Arthrobacter globiformis: one gene and its partner. Each later gene encodes a partner of the first gene's protein in a complex. Links are inferred from orthologs where the notes say so. Each region holds a gene or a part of one and is shown on either strand. Other genes may lie near its edges.

Region 1 (3,531 bases):
ATGTGGCTCTCGCGGAGATGGTGCTCAAGGACCTCATCACCGACGACGGCGCCCAGGAAATCACGTCGGGCCAGATCCTGCAGCAGACGGCTGACTACTTCAAGCTCAGCATGGAGGAGCTCTGCAGCAAGTCCCGGACCCGGACGCTGGTGACTGCACGGCAGATCGCCATGTACCTGTGCCGCGAGCTGACCGACATGTCGCTGCCCAAGATCGGCCAGGAGCTCGGCGGCCGCGACCACACCACCGTGATCCATGCTGACCGCAAGATCCGTGAGCTCATGGCTGAGCGGCGTGTGATTTACAACCAGGTTACTGAGCTCACCAACCGGATCAAGCAGCAGCAGCGCGACTCCTGATCCGAGGTTCTTAACCTTATTAACAGGTGCGTGTGGATAACCCTGTGGACAGTTAAGGGGACAACCGCGGTTAATGGGCTTAAAACCCTTAAGCCGTCTGTGGATCACCGAAACGGGCCAAAAATGTTGTCCCCATCCACAGCCTGTTTAAAACGTGCCGAACCCACAGTCCATGAACAGGGCTTAACCGCGGATCTGCGCCGTGAAACCGGGTTATCCACAGTTTCCACAGCAGTTATTAACACTACTAATCCCAAAAAATTGAAATCCCTCAAACAACAATCTCCTGCCCCGACCTCCACGCACCGGCCAAAGCACCGGCCACTTGGCCGCCGGCAGAGCCAGCGTCACTGGCGGGGATGGGGAAATCCTTGTAGTTCCGGCTAAGCTGTCTGCAGCGCTCCCATCCCTGGGTTTGTTTGCGGTCGGCCATGCGCGGACCATGCAGGTTCCGGGGCTTGGGGGCAACGGTCTTGTGGGCTCCTTGCGAGTTCCCGTTCAGAAAATGGCAGCAGCAATGAAAGGCGGCACCCTTCCGTGAAGTTCAGAGTCGAACGGGACGTCCTGGCAGAAGCCGTCACATGGACAGCCCGGTCGTTGTCTCCGCGGCCGCCCGTACCCGTGCTCTCCGGCCTCCTCCTCAAGGCCGAATCCGGGACCGTCAGCCTGTCCAGCTTCGATTACGAGACCTCCGCAAGGCTTGAAATTCCTGCCGACATCAGGGAGGAAGGCACCATCCTTGTCTCCGGCCGCCTCCTGGCGGACATCTGCCGCAGCCTGCCCTCGGCACCGGTGGACATCGAAACTGACGGCAACAAGGTGACACTCACCTGCCGCCGAAGCAGCTTCCATCTGGCAACCATGCCCGAGGCCGAATACCCGCCGCTGCCTGCCCTGCCCACCATCACCGGAACCGTCGCCGGCGACGCGTTCGCCCAGGCTGTCTCCCAGGTGATCATCGCCGCGAGCAAGGACGACACCCTTCCCATCCTGACGGGCGTGCGGATGGAGATCGAGGACGACCTCATCACGCTCCTGGCCACGGACCGTTACCGGCTCGCCATGCGGGAAGTTCCCTGGAAGCCCGTCACTCCGGGCATCTCCACGAGTGCCCTCGTCAAGGCCAAGACCCTGAACGAGGTTGCCAAGACTTTGGGCGGCAGCGGTGACATCAACCTGGCCATCGCCGACGACGACAGCCGGCTCATCGGCTTTGAGAGCGGCGGCCGCACCACCACATCGCTGCTGGTCGACGGCGATTACCCCAAGATCCGCTCGCTGTTCCCGGATTCCACGCCGATTCACGCCACCGTGCAGACCCAGGAGCTGGTGGAGGCCGTCCGGCGCGTCTCGCTCGTGGCGGAACGCAACACCCCGGTCCGGCTCGCGTTCACCCAGGGCCAGCTGCACCTGGACGCCGGCACCGGCGAGGACGCCCAGGCCTCCGAAGAGCTTGAAGCACAGCTGTCCGGCGATGACATCACCGTTGCCTTCAACCCGCACTACCTGGTTGAAGGCCTCAGCGTGATTGAAACCAGGTTTGTGCGCTTCTCCTTCACCACGGCACCGAAGCCCGCCATGATCACAGCGCAGAACGACGTCGAGGGCGAAGACCAGGACGACTACCGCTACCTCGTGATGCCGGTGCGCCTGCCCAACTAACCCAGACCCAACTAGGTAGCAGCTGAGGGGCTTCCCAGCCTTCAGAACGCCCTGAGCTGCTACCTAGTTGGGTGGACCGCCCATCCCTAACCATCCGCGCAGAAAAGAGTTCACACGGTGCATATCGGACTGATCGGCCTTGGAAAAATGGGTTTCAACATGCGCGAACGGCTGCGCAAGGGCGGGATCGAGGTCACTGGCTTCGACCGCAATCCCGAGGTCACCGATGTCGCCACGACGGACGAACTCATCGCCGCCCTTCCTGCGCCGCGCCTCATCTGGGTCATGGTTCCGTCCGGTGAAATCACCGACGCTGTCATCACCGAGCTCGGTGCCAAGCTGCAGCCCGGCGACATGGTGATCGACGGCGGCAACTCCCGCTTCACCGAGGACCAGAAGCACGCCGCGGCCTTGGCCGAAAAGGGAATCCGCTTCGCTGACTGCGGCGTCTCCGGCGGAGTCTGGGGCCTTCAGAACGGTTACGGGCTCATGGCCGGCGGCGAGGCCGAGGACATCGAGCGCGCCCTTCCCGTCTTTGATGCGCTCCGACCCGAAGGCGACCGGGCAGACAGTTTCGTGCATGTGGGCGGCGTCGGCGCGGGCCACTACGCCAAGATGGTGCACAACGGGATCGAGTACGGCCTGATGCAGGCTTATGCGGAAGGCTACGAACTCCTCGCCGCCAAGGAAATCGTCACGGACCTCCCGGGAACCTTCCGCGCCTGGCAGAAGGGAACCGTTGTCCGGTCCTGGCTGCTGGACCTCATGGTGAAGGCCCTGGACGAAGATCCCGGACTGGCCTCGATCGACGACTACGTCGAGGACTCCGGCGAAGGCCGCTGGACGGTGGAAGAGGCGATCGCCAATGCGGTGCCGGCCCCCGCCATTACCGCAGCACTTTTTGCCCGTTTCGCCTCCCGCGAGGACAACTCGCCGGCCATGAAGATGGTGTCCGCGCTGCGTCACCAGTTCGGCGGACATGCCACCCGTCCGGCCAAGTAAGTCCGTGTCCGGGTTCCGGCCGTCTTCCGGACCGGCGGTTCCCGAGAATTTGAAGATCGCGTGTACCTAGAACACCTGTCCCTGACCGACTTCCGCAGTTACGCCCAGGTTGATCTCCGGTTTGAGCCGGGCGTCACGGTTCTGGTCGGCTCCAACGGAATCGGCAAGACCAACCTGATGGAAGCTATCGGCTACCTGGCAACCCTCAGTTCACACCGGGTCAGTGCCGACGGCCCGTTGCTCCGTTTCGGAACCGACCGCGCCCTGATCCGGGCAAAGCTGGTCCGGGGCGAACAGTCCACCATCCTGGAGCTGGAGATCAACGGCGGCCGGGCCAACCGGGGACGCATCAACCGCAGCAACCCCGTCCGTGCCCGCGACCTGCTGGGCATCTGCCACACGGTCCTGTTCGCTCCGGAGGACCTGGCGCTGGTCAAAGGCGATCCGTCGAACCGCCGCCGCTTCCTGGACGAGCTCCTGGTGAGCCTGGTTCCCCGGCACGCCGCCA
Region 2 (3,349 bases), 1.9 Mb from region 1 along the record:
AGGTTTCCTTCTCTGCCAGGTACGTATTCCAAGCCTGGGCGTCCCAGATCTCAGCCCGGGTGCCGGCCCCAATAACGGCCAACTCCCTGCCGAGCCCTGCATACTCCCGGAGCGCGGGAGGTATGGTCACGCGCCCCTGCTTGTCAGGCACCTCGTCCGAGGCTCCAGAGAGAAAAACCCGGATGTAGTCACGAGCCTGCTTGTTGGAGATCGGAGCCTCCCGGATCTGCTCGTGAACCCTCGCGAATTCCTGCTCGCTGAAGACGTAGATGCAGCGCTCCTGGCCTCTGGTGAGAACAAGTCCGCCGGCAAGCTCCTCACGGAACTTGGCGGGAAGAATGATCCTGCCCTTTTCGTCAAGACGCGGCGAGTGTGTCCCAAGGAACACGTCCCACCGCCCGTCTGCCGTCAGAAGCCGAACAACCCCCGCGCTGCCACTACCCTCTTACGCGCTCCACTTTACTCCACTTCTCCCCACAGTCAACGCGGCGCAGACATTTCTCACCGGTTTGGACAAACAATTTTCCGCGGAATGGCGGGGATTTTTGCCGGGGGTGGAAAGTGGAGGGGAATTGCACCGGTCCGCAGCCGGCAGCCGCGGTGACATCAGGCTCCGGAGCACCGGCTCACGGCATCAGATCCGCTTGCTTAAAGCGAAATGACCCGCCGCAGCGGGTCATTCCTGGCCTATGGGCGCCCACCCGGGATTGCCCCGGTGGTGCGATGTGGAGGGTGGTACGAAGTGGAGGTGGCGGGAAGTGGAGCCGGTGTGAAGTGGAGAATCGGCTCAGGACTCCCCGCGGCGCCTTTCATCCCATCGTTCTTCGAGGCTGTTCATGAACGAGCTCTTGTTCTTCGACTTACGGCCATGCCCGCCGGCCTTTGCTTTGCCGGCCGCAACGCTGCGCATTGTGGCAAAGTAAACTCCGGCACCCATGACGACGAACCCGAGGACCCCTACAAATATGTTCTGGAGGGAAACCCCCACCAGGAGGAGCAGCACCCCGGCCAGCGTGGCCAGTACGCCAATCACAATGTGCCGGGTGGACCAGCTGCGGCCGGGATCCGAGCCCATGGAATTGGCGAACTTGGGATCGTCCTCATGCAGTTGCCTCTCGAGTTGCTCGAGCAGCTTCTGTTCGTGCTCCGAGAGCGGCATCACGACCTCCTTAAGTAGGCCAACGTCCAGACAGGTCGGAACCGGTTGTTCCTGCCCCGTCAACGACCGGCATGCCATCCAGGTTCCCGGCCTGCCAACCTCGGCAGATCCAGGGATTCAAGCATACTGACGCGGCGGGTCGGGTGATCCACACATGTCCAGACGTTCGAAATCTTTGTATCTATAAGGATAGTTTGTTGGGCGCTGTTCTGAAAGACGCTGTTCACGGGCGGCAACACTCCCGAGGCCCCGAACTGGCCCGGATCTTCGGCCCATGAACACGGTTTCCCACGCCCGCGGATGTCGCGGGAATCACGTCAGCCGGAACCCCCATCAGGAGTTGCCACTTCCCGGCTCAAGCAGCCGGGCCGGAAGCACGGACTTGCTGCCGAATTTCTCGGCCACCTTGTCCAGCGCCTGTTCGGCGGCCCGCCAGTTGTCATCGCGCCTATCCAGGCTCAGCTGGAGGGATGTCTGGGCGGCCGCTTCCAGCTGCTCCGCACGGACGCCCACCAGCCGGACCCTCAGGGGCCGGCTGCCCAGTGACTCCAGCAGCTGGATGGCCACGGCATAGATGAGCTGCGCGCTGTCCAGTGGCGTGTGGACGGTGCGGCTTCGGGTCACAGTGGAGAAATCGGCGTACCGCAGCTTGAGCGCCACCGTCCGGGCCACCAGCCCCGAAGCGCGAAGCCGCTCGGCGGTGCGGTGGGACAGCCGCAGCAGCTCCCTGTGCAGCAGGACATCGTCCGCCGTGTCCGCAGCGAACGTTTCCTCCGCTCCGATGCTTTTCTCAACCCGCACCGGGGTGACCGTCCGGCTGTCGATACCCCAGGAGAGCCGGTGGACGTGCTCACCGGTGGCGCCCAGCACCTTCTTGAGCGAGGAGACCGGCGTCGCGGCGACGTCCGCCACGGTACGGATTCCCATACGCGCCAGCACCTCCGCCGTCTTGCCCCCGACACCCCACAGGGCATTGACCGGAAGGCTGTGAAGATACGGTACGGTCTGCTCCGGCCGGATGAGCAGGATGCCGTCCGGCTTGCACCGGGTTGAGGCGATCTTGGCCACGAACTTGCTGGCGGCGATCCCCACTGACGCTGTGATGCCCAGTTCGCCCGCCACCCTCCGCCGGATCAACTGCCCGATTTCCAGCGGCGGGCCGAGCCTGCGGATCGCGCCTCCGACGTCCAGGAATGCCTCGTCAACACTGAGTGGCTCAACGAGCTCCGTGATGGACTCAAATATCGCCATCAGCTGGCCAGACACTTCGTAGTACAGCTTGTGCCTGGGCTCGATGATGGTGGCCTGCGGACACAGCCGGTATGCGACAGCCATGGGCATGGCCGATTTCACTCCGAACCTGCGTGCCTCGTACGAGGCAGACAGCACCACGGAGCGCTCCGCAGGAAAGCCCACGATGACCGGCCGGCCGCGCAGGTCAGGGCGGGCCCGCAGTTCAACCGAGACAAAAAACGCATCCATGTCGACGTGCATAATGCTCGCCCGCCGAAGGTCCCGCAGCCGCGCTTCCGCCTGCTCTCTGTCTTCGTCCGGCCCCACAACTGCAATCCTATGCCCTGCACCTGACTAAACTGGAGGCTGAATCCGGCATCAACACCCAGGAGGACCGCACCTGTGAAGGTCATTCGAACGCTCATGCCTGCCCGCCTTGGGCTGCTCGCCGCTGGAGCGGCCGTAGTGGCGGCGGCGTCAGCGTGCACACCACAGGAACCCGGTTCCGCAACGTCCGCGGCAGCGGCACCGGCATCCTCGTCCGCAGTGGCGACTGCCACGGCGTCCGCGACCGCAACCGCCAGCCCGAGTGCTTCCCCCGGCACGTCGGCCACCGTGGGAGCGCTCGTCGCGGGCTTCCCGTCAAAGCTTCTTCCCGTGATGCCCGGGACGAAGGTGGTGGCCAGCAGCTTCGATAAGTCAACATCCCCGGCCACCGCCGCACTGGTGGGCTCAACCGCCGCCAAGCCGGCCGCCGTCGTCGCCTATTACACCAAAGCCCTGGAGGCACAGGGCTTCAAGGCCGTTCCCGGCAACACGGTGGGCAGCGTGGCGTCCAAGGACTTCGTGCGGGCGGGCAACGAGACGGTTAACATCGCCGTCCCCGCATCCGGCGGAGTTTCCACCTTCACCATCGGCGCCAACGTGCCGCCCGAGTCCGTCAAGTGATGGTGGCCG

The links. The genes of interacting proteins can lie anywhere in the genome.
Region 2: the proteins of dnaN (region 1) and dinB are in contact, whole or in part, in a solved structure (PDB 1OK7), measured with the Escherichia coli proteins. The link is inferred for Arthrobacter globiformis from one-to-one orthologs.

The regions. Positions count from the first base shown.
Region 1 is NZ_JAUSYZ010000001.1:238,685-242,215, forward strand. Bases 1-2,958 are described here. They hold dnaN (DNA polymerase III subunit beta), read left to right. Parts: upstream 1-896; coding sequence 897-2,021; downstream 2,022-2,958. Other genes in these bases: dnaA (chromosomal replication initiator protein DnaA), read left to right, coding at 1-359. Also shown: DNA replication/repair protein RecF, read left to right, coding at 3,084-3,531. UniProt on the Escherichia coli protein: Confers DNA tethering and processivity to DNA polymerases and other proteins. Acts as a clamp, forming a ring around DNA (a reaction catalyzed by the clamp-loading complex) which diffuses in an ATP-independent manner freely and bidirectionally along dsDNA.
Region 2 is NZ_JAUSYZ010000001.1:2,113,200-2,116,548, reverse strand. The notes cover bases 574-3,349. They hold dinB (DNA polymerase IV), read right to left. Parts: upstream 2,654-3,349; coding sequence 1,493-2,653; downstream 574-1,492. Other genes in these bases: QF036_RS09540 (polyprenyl synthetase family protein), read left to right, coding at 3,337-3,349; QF036_RS09545 (hypothetical protein), read left to right, coding at 2,795-3,340; QF036_RS09555 (DUF3040 domain-containing protein), read right to left, coding at 788-1,159. Also shown: division/cell wall cluster transcriptional repressor MraZ, read right to left, coding at 1-388. UniProt on the Escherichia coli protein: Poorly processive, error-prone DNA polymerase involved in translesion repair and untargeted mutagenesis. Copies undamaged DNA at stalled replication forks, which arise in vivo from mismatched or misaligned primer ends.